2 regions of the Paenibacillus sp. FSL R5-0475 genome follow, and region 2 is predicted to be linked to the other one. Evidence: riboswitches for the same ligand, from Rfam matches in the RefSeq annotation. Region 2 holds a riboswitch; the other holds the start of a gene.

Region 1 (8,562 bases), 880 kb from region 2:
ACCTAAGGCTACAATCCCTACACTTATTCTACAATGCTCGGATGACAGTATCGTACCTATAGCGGCTGGAGAATATCTACATAAACACTTGAATAATAGCACCTTCCGGTTAATGGAGGCTAAAGGGCATTACCCGCATATAAGCCATCCTGAGGAGACCATCACTTTAATTAATGAATATCTTACGTAAGCTAGATGAGATTATGCTGTGTTGAAAGGATATTTAGATCATGGATGACCGATTAAGATATGCGCCTTGTGGCTATGTTTCTATTACCCATGAAGGAATAATCAAGGATGTAAATCAGACGTTCTTGGACCGTATGGGGTATAAGCAGGTTGATTTGGTGCATAAGCATTTTGAATCTATCATGTCTACGGCAAACAAGCTTATTTTTCATTCATACTTCTATCCTTTTATCAATCTGAATGGACAGGTGGAAGAGTTATTTATCAATTTGAAGGACAGCAAGGGACAATCCGTCCCTTACTTGTTAAATGGCAGACGCCTTGAGTGTGAAGGTGTAGAGGTCATTGATTGTATTCTGGTACAGATGGGCAAACGTATTGATTATGAGCTAGAGTTACGATCTGCGAAGAAGCAAATAGAAGAGGCTTATTGGGAAAAAGATCAGGCGCTGGCAAAGCTCAAACAAATTCACCTGGAAATCGAGCAAAAGCAAGCTGAATTGCTGGAGATGAATGCCGTTTTGGTAGAATTATCTAATACAGATAAGCTGACTGGGCTGAAGAATAGAAGGTTTCTTCAAGAGAAGCTGGAAGAGCAGATTGCAGGGTATGGCCAAGCTCAAGCAGCATTTTCGCTGTGTATTATAGATATTGATCATTTTAAAAAAGTGAACGACACCTATGGGCATCAGACAGGTGACTATGTACTGGAGAAAATGGCGAGTATCTTGAAACTGCAATCTCGTAAAGAGGATATGGCGGTTAGATATGGCGGTGAGGAATTCATACTTCTTTTACCTAATACAGACATCTCGGAGTCAAAGACTATAGCTGAGAATTTACGGCAATCTATCGCGTATTCAACTTGGGAAATGGGCCGGATTACGGTGAGTATTGGTATAGCTACATTTATTCCAGCTGATTCAGAAACCACCCTTCTGCAAAAAGCTGATCAAGCGCTCTATGCCTCTAAAGAACAGGGGAGAAACCGCGTCACGCATAGCATAGATTTGAATGAAAAGCTTCTTTAACAGGGGGCTTTTTTGTTATTTATATACGATACATCCTCTTTGCTCTAATTGCTCTAAAATATCTGTTCCCTTCAAGCTATGATTCCATCTTAGATCCAGTTTCTCTAATCGCTCAAGCTGTAAAAGGGAATTCGGGATTTCTTGCAGGTTATTATCTCTTAAATCAAGTTCAACAAGGCTGCTTAATTGACCTATTTCCTCAGGTAGCTTATTCAGTTTATTTTTTCGAAGGTTAAGTCTTCTTAACTTGCTTAGTTTACCGATGGATGAGGGCAGTTCAGTGATTCGATTATCACTCATATCGAGTATCCGCAGTTCTTCTAAAGCACCCAAATGCTCTGGCAATACGACCAGTTGATTACCATAAAGATGAATCTCTCTTAACCCTTTAATTTGTGTGATCGAATCAGGTAGACGTTCTAGCTGATTATAATAAAGCCGCAGTTCAATTAGACTGCTCATTTCGCCTATACGGGTAGGCAATTGCTTGAGATGATTATCTGTTACGTTCAGATACTTGAGTTTCTGGAGATTACAAAGCTGCTCCGGCAGCTGTTCGAACTGATTATTACTTAGGTATAGAAAAGAATCTAACCCCTGCAGTCTGCCAATTGTCTCCGGCAACGCCTTCAGTCGATTATGGCCTAAATCCAACATTCTTAGGTGAACTAAGCGACCGATGTTCTCGGATAACTGTTCGATTTCATTAACCGCATAATTAAGTACCTCTAATTCGTCATGAAGGAAGAGCTGGTCAGGGATTTCTTTAAGATGGTTGTTGTACATGCTCAGTTCTAGTAGAGGATTGCTCTCAAACACGATCTCTGGCGTTTCTGTAAGTCCTTTTCCGTCAAAATTATATCTCATGGAAGGTTCTCCTTTGTTATTGGTTTTGGCATCGTTACGATAGAATATAACAGGATGATGATTTATTATCAGTATGTTGGCATACAAAACTATGGAATGTTTTAGAAAGGAATAATGAGATGGAAGCTTCTTTTTGGACTGGCATTCGCTTTTTTCAGGGTTTACCCTCGGAGGAGATCAAGGCGGTCTCAAGATTTTTCACTTATAAGGCATATTCCAAGGGGACTCTAGTGTTTACAGAATCAGATCCGGGGGATCATGCCTACATTATCTATTCGGGGATTATAAGGGTGTACGCTACCACAAAAGGGAAAGAGCATACCGTAGATCTTTTTGGAAAAGGCGATTTATTTGGCGATCTGGAAGTGATCCATCCCTCCAATATAAGAGTGCTGTCTGCGGTGGCTATGAATGATACTGTATTATTTGTGATTAAACGTGAGCCTTTTGAGCAGATGCTTGCCGATTACCCGTTGATTAAGGAACAATTGATGCTGCTGCAAATGGACCGTTTATTTTTATCGAATCGGTTATTACACGAAATGAAATTTCATGATGCGAGAGCGCGTGCGATATTTACACTAAGAAGACTATACCAAAGATTCGGAGTAGAGGAGCAAGGCAAACAGAGGATTGATCTTCGATTGACCCATCAGCAGTTCGCGGATATGATCGGAACGCTAAGGGAGACAGCTACCCTTGTGCTTAAAGATCTGCAAGAGCAAAAGATTATTGATATTCAACATCAGCAGATCACCGTGTTAGACCCGACGTATTTACTAGAGTATACGGATTTCGATTGAGAAGAGCAGTTCCTGGATCTTTTTCAGAGAATTGATTATTAAAGGGGTTATGAATGTGGCATGTAATCATTGTGTAGTAAGAGAGCTGAATTTTGAAATCAAGGCTCATGGTGAGCTTAATCTAAGGATTTTACCTGAGGTTATTCATCACTTGAGTAGAAGTAATACGATACATAAGGTAGAAGAAAATGTGATTACGATTAAGGAGGCTGGGGTGCGGGATTTTCTAGATTTCTGTAATGACCATATGGAGTCGGAGCAGTTTGAATTCCGTATAGATGACCAAACATGGAGACCTCTATCCGAATTACCCACTGTACTTGATATGGAGTGGATTGATGAGGTTATAACTAAGGGCTTAGTTACTTGTCACTTCCAACCGATTGTGAACATACGGGAAGAGGTTTTTGCATACGAGCTCCTATCCAGATTTAAAAAAGAAGATGGGTCCCTTATCTATCCTAATGAGATTTTTGCGGCGGCACGGAATCGTGGGCGTTTATATGCTTTAGACCGGTTATGTAGAATGACTGCTGTAAAATATGCTGCACCCTTAAATAAAAAAACGTTTATTAATTTTATCCCAACGTCGATCTACGCGCCAGAGTTCTGCTTAAGATCAACCGTTGAACTGGCCAATCAATTAGGCGTCGATCCCTCTCTTTTTGTTTTTGAAGTTGTTGAGACGGAGAAAGTGGATGATCTCGCTCATTTGAAAGCTATTTTGACATATTACAAGGATCGGGGATTTGAATACGCTTTAGATGATGTTGGCGAGGGCTTCAGCACGATCGAGATGTTATTGGAGCTTAAACCCCATTACATGAAGCTGGATATGAAATATGTTCAGGGTGTGTCCAGCGATCTGAACAAACAGAAAATAGCTAAACAATTTTTAGAAAAAGCTTTAGAAATCCAATCCGTTCCTTTAGCAGAAGGTGTGGAGTTTAGAGAGGACTTTGAATGGCTTAAGCAGAGTGGTTATCAGTTGTTTCAGGGATATTTATTTGGAAAGCCTGATCCTATTCCCAAACAGTGATCCTAATGAGTATAACTCCGTCTAGAGGATGAGATGAATTTCAGGTCAGAGTCTGAGTACAGCCAACCCCCGGGGTTGTATAATTAAGGTAATTGAGAAGGGGGACGGGATGGATATGAAATGGCATAAGTACATCACACACTGGGCGGATTCTAGAGGGTTAGGTGGACGAGAAATTGATTATCAATGGCCGTCTCCATCATTTCCGGTGGTAAGTATTCGCAGCAATTTGGGTCGATACTCAGGTCAGGGGTATGGTCACGGAAGCAAGCCACAAGTGAAGACAGCTGTTGGATTAATTGCTATTGGAGATGTAGCTGTAGGCTTGATTTCCATAGGTGCGATAAGCGTAGGGGTTCTATCAGTGGGTGCAATATCACTAGGAATGTGGTTAGCCCTTGGAGCGATAGCCATTAGCTGGCTTGGCTTCGCAGCTGGGGCGATTGCCATTGCAGGAGTGGCTGTAGGCGCGATCGCGATAGCCGAAAAAGCGTTGGGGGCTGTCGCCATAGGTGATACGGCATTTGGGGCGGTAGCCATAGGACGGATTGCTGGGGGAGCAGTAGCTATTGGCCAATGGGCATATGGTCTAATCGCAGTTGGCGAGCATGGCTTCGGGTTAATTCCCATCACGGGCGATGTGTGGAATTGGTTCCGGCGTTTGTTTGGTGCGGGGAGTTAAGTAGACCTCCAGTCCTAAAGTGTCCTCACTCTCTTCCGGGATACTCGATAAAGAATATCTATCACGATAGAAAAAGTAATTGCAATTACCTATTCGGATTTCATACCAATTAATCATGCGATCAGATGTAGCGTTATGTTACTCTTTGTAATGTATTCGAAACTTCATAGGCAAACCTATGGAAATGTAGGGACGCAAAGCTATAGGGACTAAGGTTATCATAACTATTGTCAGCCAGCTGCCAAAGAGTGTATTACGCTTTTTGTTAAAGTTTAATAAAAATTAAGTCTTAGTTTTTATGCGACTTTATACGCAATCAAGCTACTCTTTTGGGGTAGTTTTTTTTGTGCCTATTTTTAGGCACGGAAGAGATTCATATTACATCTGGGGGGTAGAAAAAATGAAAAAAATGATTGCGATCGCTACATCAGCAGCCATGTTAGCTAGTTTTTCGAGTGAGGCAGGTTATGCTTTAGCAAGTGATGTAAGCAAGGTAAGTGTAGTGAACACTGTAGTACAAAGCAAGGCTGACCTATTCAGCAATGCGTCAGTTATTCCGTTTGATCTCTACGGCAAGGCTATCCTAAGCGCTTATAATGATGTTTTTAGAATGAATCCTGCGAATATTAAATCCATTACCAATAACGGTGGCAACTACTCAGGTTCACCTATAGCTAAGGCTATTGATGGCGATATGAGTACGCATTGGGAAACGGGCAAACCGAACAGTTCAACGTTCACGAATGAGGTTGTCTTTGTTTTCAATGAGTCCACTGAATTAAATAGCATCGTATACGCTGCAAGACAATCCAGTGCAAAGGGGAAGGGGTTTGCTCAGGAATTTGATATTTATGGCTCAACTACGGATGCAGGCGATTATACGCTAGTATCCTCTGGAGAATATAAAGGCGGAGCAGGTGACGTAGTAGAGATTCAGTTTGCACCCACAGCCTTCAAGAGACTTAAATTTGTCTTCAAAAAAGCTAACCAAGATTGGGCGAGTGCAGCTGAGTTTTCTTTTTACAAAGAAGATACCGTATCCGCTAAAATGAAAAATTTATTTACAGATGATACCTTGAGTCAAGCTAGCACAGCATTTAATACGGTGGAGAAATTAACGGCTTTAGAACAAGAAGTACAGACACATCCACTGTACGCGCAGTTTCAAGCAGATATAGAGAATGCAAAAGTACTTCTGGAGAATCATCAAATAGAGGCAACAGCGGCTAAGGTTTCGAAGCTAAAAGGCTATGGTACAGCATACGAAAATGCCTATAGCGAAGCTTATAGAATGCCCAACTCTAATGTATCAAAAGTAACGGTGAACGGTGGGAGCTATCCAGGTACGAAACCGGAATACATGCTCGATGACCAGCCGAATACACACTGGGAAACGAACAAAAACAATGATGACAGCTTCACGAATGAAGTCGTGTTTGAATTAGCGCAAGCGAAAGTACTAGATAGATTGGCTTTCCTGGCTAGAGATAACCGCAAAGGCTTCCCAGAGGCTTTTGAAATTTATGCATCAGAAACAAGTAAGGGAGAGACCTTCCAACTCGTATCTAGCGGAACCGCGACTAGTACGAATGATTTTCTGGAGTTTAAATTCGAACCTACGAAGTTTAAAAGATTGAAATTCAAGTTCACAAAAGCCAATATCAACAGACCTTTTGCGGCTGAATTTAGATTTTATACAGAAGATAAAGTAAGCGAAGCTGTAAATGGTATTTTCACAGATGGCACGATGAGTGCGGTTGTTCCTGCTTATAATAGCGTCGAAGCAATCAATGAATTAGAAGAAGCGGCAAAAGTACATCCGCTCTATCCAATCCTGAAAGATTCTTTGGATTTAGCTAAGAAGCTAGTGAATGGTGAAGTTCAAACTGAAGGCACCCTCATTGAGGCGGAACAACGTGGAGATATGAAAAAGCATGCGCAGGAAAACCTGAGAATTGGTTTCGGTACGAACAACCAGCCTACAGGTCTCGTTTCAATGCCTGGAGATACGATCAACGTTTATGTGGACGCAGCTTCGAGCGATAAACTACCTTCTTTAGTCTTTTCTCAACAAGAGGCGGCTTGGAATGTTTGGGCTAGAGGTGTGCAATTGCGTCCAGGTAAGAATATTATAACCGTTCCTGAATTTGCTACGAATAGTTATTATGCACATGAAGTGACTAAAGGCGGTACAGTGTATATCGTCAATCCATATACAGCAGAGGAACAAGGTAAAGCACCTATGATCCGGTTCGAGGGGCTTACCAAGATCCCTATGATGACCAGGACTACAGATCCTGAACAATTTAAAGCCTTCTTAACCACCTATAAACAAAAATTAGATGAAGATAAGGCAGCGCATCCAAATGTTCAAGATCGCGAGCTCATCGATGTGGTGGAAATGGTCAGCGATCATGTTATTTTCACAGGAACTGCGACAGAAGCTTATAACAAGTTTATTACGCAAGGAAATGACCCGCTGGGTACCGTCACCGGCTATGATACTTGGATGAAGACGATCTTTGACTTCTATGGCTTGGATGGCAGTAGTGTGATTCATGATGCGAAGCTAATTCGTGAGAACATCCGATTGATGCAGCCTTATGGTGCGATGTATGCAGCGGGAGATCATACAGGGATACAAATTGGGACCGTAGGGACGATGTTAGGTGATTTTAACAAAGTCTATCCAGGATGGGGATTGAATCATGAAATAGGGCATCGCTTGGCGATGGGTGAACGAGAATATGGTGAAGTAACCAATAATATGGTGTCTATGCTGATGTCAGTCTATGCGGACTCGATGGATACTCGTATTCCTTTTGAAAGTGATATTTATAAATATGTAATCGAAGAAAATAAAGTGGTTATGAATCAGCAGGGCTTATTTGCACAGCTCGGTGCCTATTGGCAGTTAGAATTAGCGCATCCGGGTTACTGGACAGAACTGACCAAGCTGTACCGCGAGCGGAAGGTCTCCCTTCCGAACGGCGACAATTCCAAGCAGCAGTATTTGGTGGAGTTCTCCTCTGAAGTGCTGGGGTTAGACCTAAGTAGCTATTTTGCCAGACATGGCTTCACTGTGAATCCTGAAACGAAAGAGAAGTTAGCTAAATACCCAGCACCGAAAAAGCTCTGGTATTTAAACAATTCAGTGGTTCATTATGAGGGAACAGGAATAGCAGATAAGAATGTTGCGATAAAGGTTAATATCACGCCTAACACTACTGCTAAATCGAACACATTAAGCTTCAGTATAGATAAGGATCTTAAGAAAGATTTCTTAGGTTATGAGGTGTATAGAGACGATAAGTTAGTAGGGTTTACTGGGACTGACCAGTTCGTGGACACGAATGTAGATAGCAGCATCAATTATACGTACAAGATCGTTGGTTATGATAAGAAGCTGAGCCCACTGAAGCCGGTACAGGTTAAAGCCTTCAAGCCAGCGCTGTCTGTTGAAGATCAAATTACGTTAAAGCTTAATCAAACTTTTGATCCGATGAACTATGTAAAAGCGACTAACTACCAAGGGAACGATATTACTGCTAATGTCACCCTGAAAGCAAATACCGTTGATGTAACGCAAAAAGGCGACTACGAAGTGGTATATGAAGTGAAGAACGAAGGGGTTACAGAAACCAAAACTACACTGGTTACGGTAACGAGTGACTATGCTTATCTTTCGGATCTTACTGCCAAGTCAGTCGTTGTTGGTTGGGGTGAATTAAAGAAAGACAAAGCCGTTTCTGGTGGAATCATCACCCTTGTTCGACAAGGGTTAGCTGCGACCTATACCAAGGGAATCGGTGTACATGCGAACTCTGAAGTTGTTTATGATATTGAGGGTAAAGGTTATGACTTCTTTGAAAACTACATCGGGATCGATCAAGCGATGAAAGGAAAGCCATCCTCTGCAACCTTTGAAGTGTATGTAGATGGAGAGAAGAA
Region 2 (8,562 bases):
CGGTACCACCGGATCACTAAGTCCGACTTTCGTCCCTGCTCGACTTGTAGGTCTCGCAGTCAAGCTCCCTTATGCCTTTGCACTCTTCGAATGATTTCCAACCATTCTGAGGGAACCTTGGAACGCCTCCGTTACTCTTTAGGAGGCGACCGCCCCAGTCAAACTGCCCGCCTGACACGGTCCCCGTACCCGGTAAGGGTACTAGGTTAGAACCTAGATACGATCAGGGTGGTATCCCAACGGCGCCTCCACCGAAGCTTGCGCTCCGATTTCTACGGCTCCCACCTATCCTGTACAGATCGTACCCAAATTCAATATCAAGCTGCAGTAAAGCTCCATGGGGTCTTTCCGTCTTGTCGCGGGTAACCTGCATCTTCACAGGTATTAAAATTTCACCGGATCTCTCGTTGAGACAGCGCCCAAGTCGTTACGCCATTCGTGCGGGTCAGAATTTACCTGACAAGGAATTTCGCTACCTTAGGACCGTTATAGTTACGGCCGCCGTTTACTGGGGCTTCGGTTCATAGCTTCGGGTTACCCCTAACCACTCCCCTTAACCTTCCAGCACCGGGCAGGCGTCAGCCCGTATACTTCGCCTTGCGGCTTCGCACAGACCTGTGTTTTTGCTAAACAGTCGCTTGGGCCTTTTCACTGCGGCCCCCTCGTGCTATTCACACTACCGGGGCACCCCTTCTCCCGAAGTTACGGGGTCATTTTGCCGAGTTCCTTAACGAGAGTTCTTCCGCGCGCCTTAGAATTCTCTTCTCGCCTACCTGTGTCGGTTTGCGGTACGGGCACCTTCTCCTGGCTAGAGGCTTTTCTTGGCAGTGTGAGATCATGACCTTCGCTACTGTAATTTTCGCTCCCCATCACAGCCCAGCCTTAACGATGTGCGGATTTGCCTACACATCAGCCTCACTGCTTAGACGGACATATCCATCAGTCCGCGTCACTACCCTCCTGCGTCACCCCATCGCTCATAGCGGATTACGGTGGTACAGTAATTTCAAACTGTTGTCCTTCGACTACGCCTTTCGGCCTCGCCTTAGGTCCCGACTTACCCTGAGCGGACGAGCCTTCCTCAGGAAACCTTGGGCTTTCGGCGGATCAGATTCTCACTGATCTTTTCGTTACTCATACCGGCATTCTCACTTGTATGCTGTCCAGCGCTCCTTACGGTACACCTTCAACCCACATACAACGCTCCCCTACCCCAGATACATACGTATCTAGCCATAGCTTCGGTGGTGTGTTTAGCCCCGTTACATTTTCGGCGCAGAGTCACTCGACCAGTGAGCTATTACGCACTCTTTCAATGGTGGCTGCTTCTAAGCCAACATCCTGGTTGTCTGTGCAACTCCACATCCTTTCCCACTTAACACACACTTGGGGACCTTAGCTGATGGTCTGGGCTGTTTCCCTTTTGACAATGGATCTTAGCACTCACTGTCTGACTCCCGGCAATAAGTATATGGCATTCGGAGTTTGACTGAGCTTGGTAATCCTTGCGGACCCCGCACCCAATCAGTGCTCTACCTCCACTACTCTTATACCGAGGCTAGCCCTAAAGCTATTTCGGGGAGAACCAGCTATCTCCGAGTTCGATTGGAATTTCTCCGCTACCCCCACCTCATCCCCGCATTTTTCAACATGCGTGGGTTCGGGCCTCCAGTGCGTGTTACCGCACCTTCACCCTGGACAGGGGTAGATCACACGGTTTCGGGTCTACGTCCACATACTCAATCGCCCTATTCAGACTCGCTTTCGCTGCGGCTCCGTCTTCTCGACTTAACCTTGCATGTTAAACGTAACTCGCCGGTTCATTCTACAAAAGGCACGCCATCACCCATAGATAGGGCTCTGACTTTTTGTAAGCACACGGTTTCAGGTTCTATTTCACTCCCCTTCCGGGGTGCTTTTCACCTTTCCCTCACGGTACTGTTTCACTATCGGTCGCCAGGTAGTATTTAGCCTTAGCAGATGGTCCTGCTGGATTCATACGGGGTTTCACGTGCCCCGCACTACTCGGGATCCGTCTCGGAGAGAACACAGTTTAGGCTACAGGGCTTTTACCTCTATCGCGGGCCTTTCCAGACCTCTTCACCTACCATATTCCTTTGTAACTCCATGTGAGACGTCCCACAACCCCTAAGAGCAAGCTCTTAGGTTTAGGCTGTTCCGCGTTCGCTCGCCGCTACTGACGGAATCACTATTGTTTTCTCTTCCTCAGGGTACTTAGATGTTTCAGTTCCCCTGGTCTGCCTCTACATCTCCTATGTGTTCAGAGATGAGTAACTGCGAATTACCACAGCTGGGTTTCCCCATTCGGACACCCCCGGATCAAAGCTTGCTTACAGCTCCCCGAGGCAGTTTCGTTGTTCGCCACGTCCTTCGTCGGCTCCTGGCGCCTAGGCATCCTCCGTGTGCTCTTATTAGCTTAACCTTGATTTTTCCTAAGAAAAATCTCACTAATAACATTTACTTGTTTACACAAGTTGCTAAAAGATGTTCTAAAACGCAAATTCGTTTCGGTATCCAGTTTTCAAGGATCAAGTCTTACTGAGAGCTTAAACTCTCAAAACTGAGCAACGAGTGAGTAACAGGCCTAAACCTGAGATTTTGGAAGCTTAACTTCCGATTTGAATGTCTTCATTGCAGAAGACGATTCTCCATAGAAAGGAGGTGATCCAGCCGCACCTTCCGATACGGCTACCTTGTTACGACTTCACCCCAATCATCTACCCCACCTTCGGCGGCTGGCTCCCTTGCGGGTTACCCCACCGACTTCGGGTGTTGTAAACTCTCGTGGTGTGACGGGCGGTGTGTACAAGACCCGGGAACGTATTCACCGCGGCATGCTGATCCGCGATTACTAGCAATTCCGACTTCATGCAGGCGAGTTGCAGCCTGCAATCCGAACTGAGACCGGCTTTGATGGGATTGGCTTCACCTCGCGGTTTCGCTTCCCGTTGTACCGGCCATTGTAGTACGTGTGTAGCCCAGGTCATAAGGGGCATGATGATTTGACGTCATCCCCACCTTCCTCCGGTTTGTCACCGGCAGTCACTCTAGAGTGCCCAGCTTAACCTGCTGGCAACTAAAGTTAAGGGTTGCGCTCGTTGCGGGACTTAACCCAACATCTCACGACACGAGCTGACGACAACCATGCACCACCTGTCTCCTCTGTCCCGAAGGCCGCCACTATCTCTAGTGGATTCAGAGGGATGTCAAGACCTGGTAAGGTTCTTCGCGTTGCTTCGAATTAAACCACATACTCCACTGCTTGTGCGGGTCCCCGTCAATTCCTTTGAGTTTCAGTCTTGCGACCGTACTCCCCAGGCGGAGTGCTTACTGTGTTAACTTCGGCACCAAGGGTATCGAAACCCCTAACACCTAGCACTCATCGTTTACGGCGTGGACTACCAGGGTATCTAATCCTGTTTGCTCCCCACGCTTTCGCGCCTCAGCGTCAGTTACAGCCCAGAAAGTCGCCTTCGCCACTGGTGTTCCTCCACATATCTACGCATTTCACCGCTACACGTGGAATTCCACTTTCCTCTTCTGTACTCAAGTCACCCAGTTTCCAGTGCGACCTCAGGTTGAGCCCAAGGTTTAAACACCAGACTTAAATGACCGCCTGCGCGCGCTTTACGCCCAATAATTCCGGACAACGCTTGCCCCCTACGTATTACCGCGGCTGCTGGCACGTAGTTAGCCGGGGCTTTCTTCTCAGGTACCGTCACTCCGATAGCAGTTACTCTACCGGACGTTCTTCCCTGGCAACAGAGCTTTACGATCCGAAAACCTTCATCACTCACGCGGCGTTGCTCCGTCAGACTTTCGTCCATTGCGGAAGATTCCCTACTGCTGCCTCCCGTAGGAGTCTGGGCCGTGTCTCAGTCCCAGTGTGGCCGTTCACCCTCTCAGGTCGGCTACGCATCGTCGCCTTGGTGGGCCGTTACCCCACCAACTAGCTAATGCGCCGCAGGCCCATCCCTCAGTGACAGATTGCTCCGTCTTTCATTCTTTCTTCAGGAGAAAAAAGAAATTATCCGGTATTAGCTACCGTTTCCGGTAGTTATCCCAGTCTAAGGGGCAGGTTGCCTACGTGTTACTCACCCGTCCGCCGCTAAGTTATTTTGAAAGCAAGCTTTCAAAATAACTCCGCTCGACTTGCATGTATTAGGCACGCCGCCAGCGTTCGTCCTGAGCCAGGATCAAACTCTCCAATTAGTATTGAAAAGAGCGATATGCTCATTTTGAAACATCTGACGAGAAAATTAATTCTCTAATTTCGGATATCACTTTCGTGATTTCCTACTCACTCGTTGTTCAGTTTTCAAAGATCAAGTTCTCGTTGGCGCCGTTTAATGTCTCAGCAGCAACTCTTATAATATATCATGTTGTTCTCAGTAATGCAAGCTTTATTTTTCGAAAGCCGTTTATATAACTCTCTCAAACATTGCCTGTACGCTGTCTAACAACGCTTAACTATAATAACCTATCTATTCATAGAAAAGCAACCCCTAATAGAAAAATAAACAACTAGCTTAATAATTAAGCTGGTTGTTTATTTAATAGAGTTATGAATCTAGCGATGCAAATTAATAGTATTTTGCTGCAGTATACTTACTTGAAGCCTTAATAAAATCCGTATTCTTCTTACTCTTCGCTGACGATGCATCTACCGTTGTATCAATAGTAACCCATTTCCCATCCATCAACACTTCATTCCATGCATGGTATTGCGTAACGTAGCTAGTATTCCCCATCACCAATTTAGCAGGCACATCTACACTACGCAGCATTGCGGCAAAAAGAGAAGCATAGTCATAGCAGATTCCTTTTTTAGTATTCAAAGTGTTGTTAATGTTCGGAATGTAATCTGTTGTTACATTATTAGCAAGAGAATAATCGTATTGTACATTAGCAACTATATAGTTATAGATTGCCTTAACTTTCTCTTCATCTGTTGTTTTGCCTTTTGTAAGCTCTTTTGCCTTAAGGATCGCTTTATCAGAAGAACTCCATTTCACATTCTGTACGGAGCCCAAATATACGGAATTCGAGTCACTCATGGTTACGTCTACTACTTCGGAATATAACGCTTTGTATTTATTGCCGGTTGTGTTCTCAAGAACAGAAACCTTATAAGTACCATTACCTTGTTGTAAAGGGAAGTCCTCAGCTTGTCCAGAAGCATATAAGTTATATGTATAGCTGCTGTTGTCTTTAGTGATCATGAGTTTGATTCTTTTATCTTTCGGAATATCATAGTTAATTCCAATAACACCTTGAGCCACTTTCGATGTAATCAACCAGCTTGCATCTACACTTGCGGCTTGAGCTGTGCTTACCGGAACCGCAGTAATCAGTACGAACAGCGCCACCATCATAAAATAAACCTTTTTCACGGATAAAACCCCTTTCGGTAGCTGGCTGCCATCCTTTCGGGAAGGCCCTTTAGCTTTGCGTCCCTACCTTTCGATAGGTTTGCCGTTATCGTATAAGCTCTATCTGTTCTAATTTCACTAGACAAATTAAGAGAATCAGTCCAAGTAGAAATATGAATCTAAGATTCTTATATATTTTATAAAAACAAAAAAAGCCTCTTCATTCGGTAACTGGCTGCCATCCTTACGGGAAGGCCCTTTAGCTTTGCGTCCCTACCTTTCGATAGGTTTGCCGTTTATCGTGTTTAGCTTTTATAGTCTTATACTACCATATTTATCCTCGTAAACAAGAACAAAATTGCTAGATTTACTATTATTTTATAGTTATTTCTCTGTATTTGAATTCTCTTGTTATTTCTCGTCAACGATTAGGAAAGCTTGGCATGAACAATCAAACGATGTGTAGGATCTACTAGTGGGTCACACGTAATTAGAGTAAGAATTTTATCTTTGTTATTCCCGTCTAGAACAGACACATCACTAGGAAGTACAACAGAAATATCATAAACCTCGTAATTATAAGTCTGATCGCTAGTCTTTACCGTAATCGTATCCCCAATCACAACCTCATTCAATCTGTTAAACAATCTGCCCGTAGTTCTAGCTCTATGTGCAGCTATTGCGGCGTTCCCTATTTCTCCTATTGGAGTTGTTTCTTTCATATGGGCCGCGGCATGCTTCATATTCGCTTTAGTAGCCCCTTCTAATACAGGCAGCTTCAGATCGATCTTATCGATCTCAATTAATGCGATAACTTTGCCACCCACTTCAATTTCTGGTTCCGGCTTTTCTGTTTCTTGCGGCTGTGCTTGTGCATCTAGAGCTGATTCCTCCGCTAGTAGCTGAGTGACCTCGGCATATCTGCTCTTCAGATCAGGTGGTGGAGTACTTTCACTGGTGCTCAGTTCAGCCGATTCTAATAGCTTATCCTGCTGCCAGTCGTTATACCATTCGTTAGCTTTTGGATAGAGCATGATAAGGATCCCCGCCAGTATGAGCACATACGAGAATTTACGCATGATTTTCACCTCCGTAGATTGTTCTACTGAACTTTAGAATACCCATTTACGACTTCCGAAGAAGTTAATGATCACCGTCACAAACGTTACTAATACCTTAGAGATCAACACTTGAATGCCTAGTTTGTCAGTCAACAGATGCATTAGCAACAGCGATATTCCGAGTACTACCAGATTCAGTACGATAAACTTCAGCAACTGCGTCTTATCAAAACCCTCTTTATTGCCACGATCACGATCCTTGAAGGTTACTTTTTTATTCAAAATAAAGCTGTTCGCTGTCCCTGCACTATAAGAAATCACCTGTGCCAACGCATATACCATCCCAAGTGAGTTCAGTAATGTAAAGATTACGAAATCAATGAGGGTATTTACCAGACCTACAGCATTAAATTTGAGAAACTGTATGAAAGCAGTCCGAAAGTTCTTATCTGACATCTTTGTAATCCTTCCGGCGATCCACTTCTTCTTCGTCACGATATCCTATAGTCTCACTGACAATATACAACGGTCTATCCTTAGACTCGTCATAAATCCGTCCAATATACTCACCGATTACACCTAACAGCATCAGAACGATACCGTTAAAGAGCAAATTGACCCCTACAATGGAAGCCCAACCTGGAACCGTCCATGAGGTGAAAAAGATTCTTTGAAACAATACGAAGAATAAATAGAGAAAGCTGGAGAAGGAAAGAAAGAATCCGACATACGTAGCAATCTTAAGTGGCTTATGCGAAAAGGAAGTGATCCCATCCAGCGCAAAACGAATCATTTTCTTAAGAGGATACTTAGTTTCTCCTGCAAATCGTTCTTCTCGCTCATATTCCACCATCGTCTGCTTGAAGCCGACCCAGCTCACTAAACCTCTGACATACCGGTTTTTTTCCTTGAGACCTCGCAAGACATCACATACCTTACGATCAATAAGACGAAAATCACCTGTGTCCGTGGGAATGTCTACACTTGTCATGCTGCTGAGCAATCGATAAAAGATCTTGGCCGTTACCTTTTTGAACATCGTTTCTCCACGGCGCTTCAGCCGCTTCGCATACACAACGTCATAACCCTCTTTCCACTTCTCGATCATTTGCAAAATGACCTCCGGTGGATCTTGAAGGTCAGCGTCAATAACAACAACCGCTTGACCTTCGGCATAGTCCATGCCAGCTGTAATCGCTACCTGATGTCCGAAATTACGCGAGAAGTCAATTAGCTTGACGCATTCATCCCGATCACTGATCTCCCGAATCATCTGGGCCGAACGATCACGACTTCCGTCATTAACGAAGACAAGCTCATAAGTATCGCCGCATTCGTCCATTACTTTTTTCAAACGTTCGTAAGTAACGCTAATTACTTGCTCCTCATTGAACATGGGTACAATTACACTATATCTGGCTTTCACCTTTATTCCTCCTAAAAGCTTTATGGAGCGTTACATCTTTCTGTACTTCATAATAACGCTGTAAGCATAAACTTATTGTTATAGATATTTTAAAAAAATCTTAGAAAACCCAAGATGGGAACCAACGCAGCATATTCTTCACATAATCTCCGCTTACCTGCATCCCTGACAGGACAGGGTAGAACGCGACAAAGAGCAGTAAAGCAACAGCCACATAGACATAACTAAAATAACGAGCCTCAGGATATTTGCTATCTAGCAACTTCATTATATATACAATACCAAGAATCATAAAAGGCACCATAGCAAAATAATGGTAGATAAAGGTTTCCCTTGGGACAAGCATCCACGGAACATATTGTGAGAAAAAGGCGATCCAGATCATATAAAGGGTCTTATCTTTGCGTTTCAGTGTAATCCACAGTGTTGCCAGCATTGCGAAAATCCCCGTCCACCAGATAAGCGGATTCCCCATAGTCACTATACTGCTGACCTGACCTTGCGGCAATCCCTCACTGCCACTGAAGAACCAGACGGGTCTCTTCATAAACGGCCATTGCCACCAGGAGGAAGCAAAAGGATGTGTAGCTACAAGCTGACTGTGATAGTTGTACATGTTCTTTTGGGAATCAATCAAGCCTTTTATAGTAAAGCCCTCTGCGGATGCAGATAAACCCGGAAA

What was found. A riboswitch is a leader RNA that binds a small molecule or an ion and turns the genes downstream of it on or off. The one in region 2 is predicted to bind cyclic di-GMP.
Region 1: another riboswitch for cyclic di-GMP. It lies ahead of MKX41_RS23850 (NPCBM/NEW2 domain-containing protein); the one in region 2 lies ahead of MKX41_RS27855 (transglutaminase-like domain-containing protein).

The regions. Positions count from the first base shown of each region.
Region 1 is NZ_JBBORK010000001.1:5,332,131-5,340,692, reverse strand. It holds gene MKX41_RS23880 (alpha/beta fold hydrolase) at 1-190, shown strand, start outside; gene MKX41_RS23875 (sensor domain-containing diguanylate cyclase) at 231-1,220, shown strand; gene MKX41_RS23870 (leucine-rich repeat domain-containing protein) at 1,236-2,087, opposite strand; gene MKX41_RS23865 (Crp/Fnr family transcriptional regulator) at 2,207-2,890, shown strand; gene MKX41_RS23860 (EAL domain-containing protein) at 2,940-3,929, shown strand; gene MKX41_RS23855 (hypothetical protein) at 4,039-4,611, shown strand; cyclic di-GMP riboswitch class I at 4,771-4,857, shown strand; gene MKX41_RS23850 (NPCBM/NEW2 domain-containing protein) at 5,012-8,562, shown strand, end outside.
Region 2 is NZ_JBBORK010000001.1:6,214,356-6,222,917, reverse strand. It holds rRNA gene MKX41_RS27865 (23S ribosomal RNA) at 1-2,443, opposite strand, end outside; rRNA gene MKX41_RS27860 (16S ribosomal RNA) at 2,676-4,233, opposite strand; gene MKX41_RS27855 (transglutaminase-like domain-containing protein) at 4,605-5,414, opposite strand; cyclic di-GMP riboswitch class I at 5,428-5,508, opposite strand; cyclic di-GMP riboswitch class I at 5,617-5,697, opposite strand; gene MKX41_RS27850 (class D sortase) at 5,822-6,472, opposite strand; gene MKX41_RS27845 (GtrA family protein) at 6,506-6,910, opposite strand; gene MKX41_RS27840 (glycosyltransferase family 2 protein) at 6,900-7,880, opposite strand; gene MKX41_RS27835 (phospholipid carrier-dependent glycosyltransferase) at 7,981-8,562, opposite strand, start outside.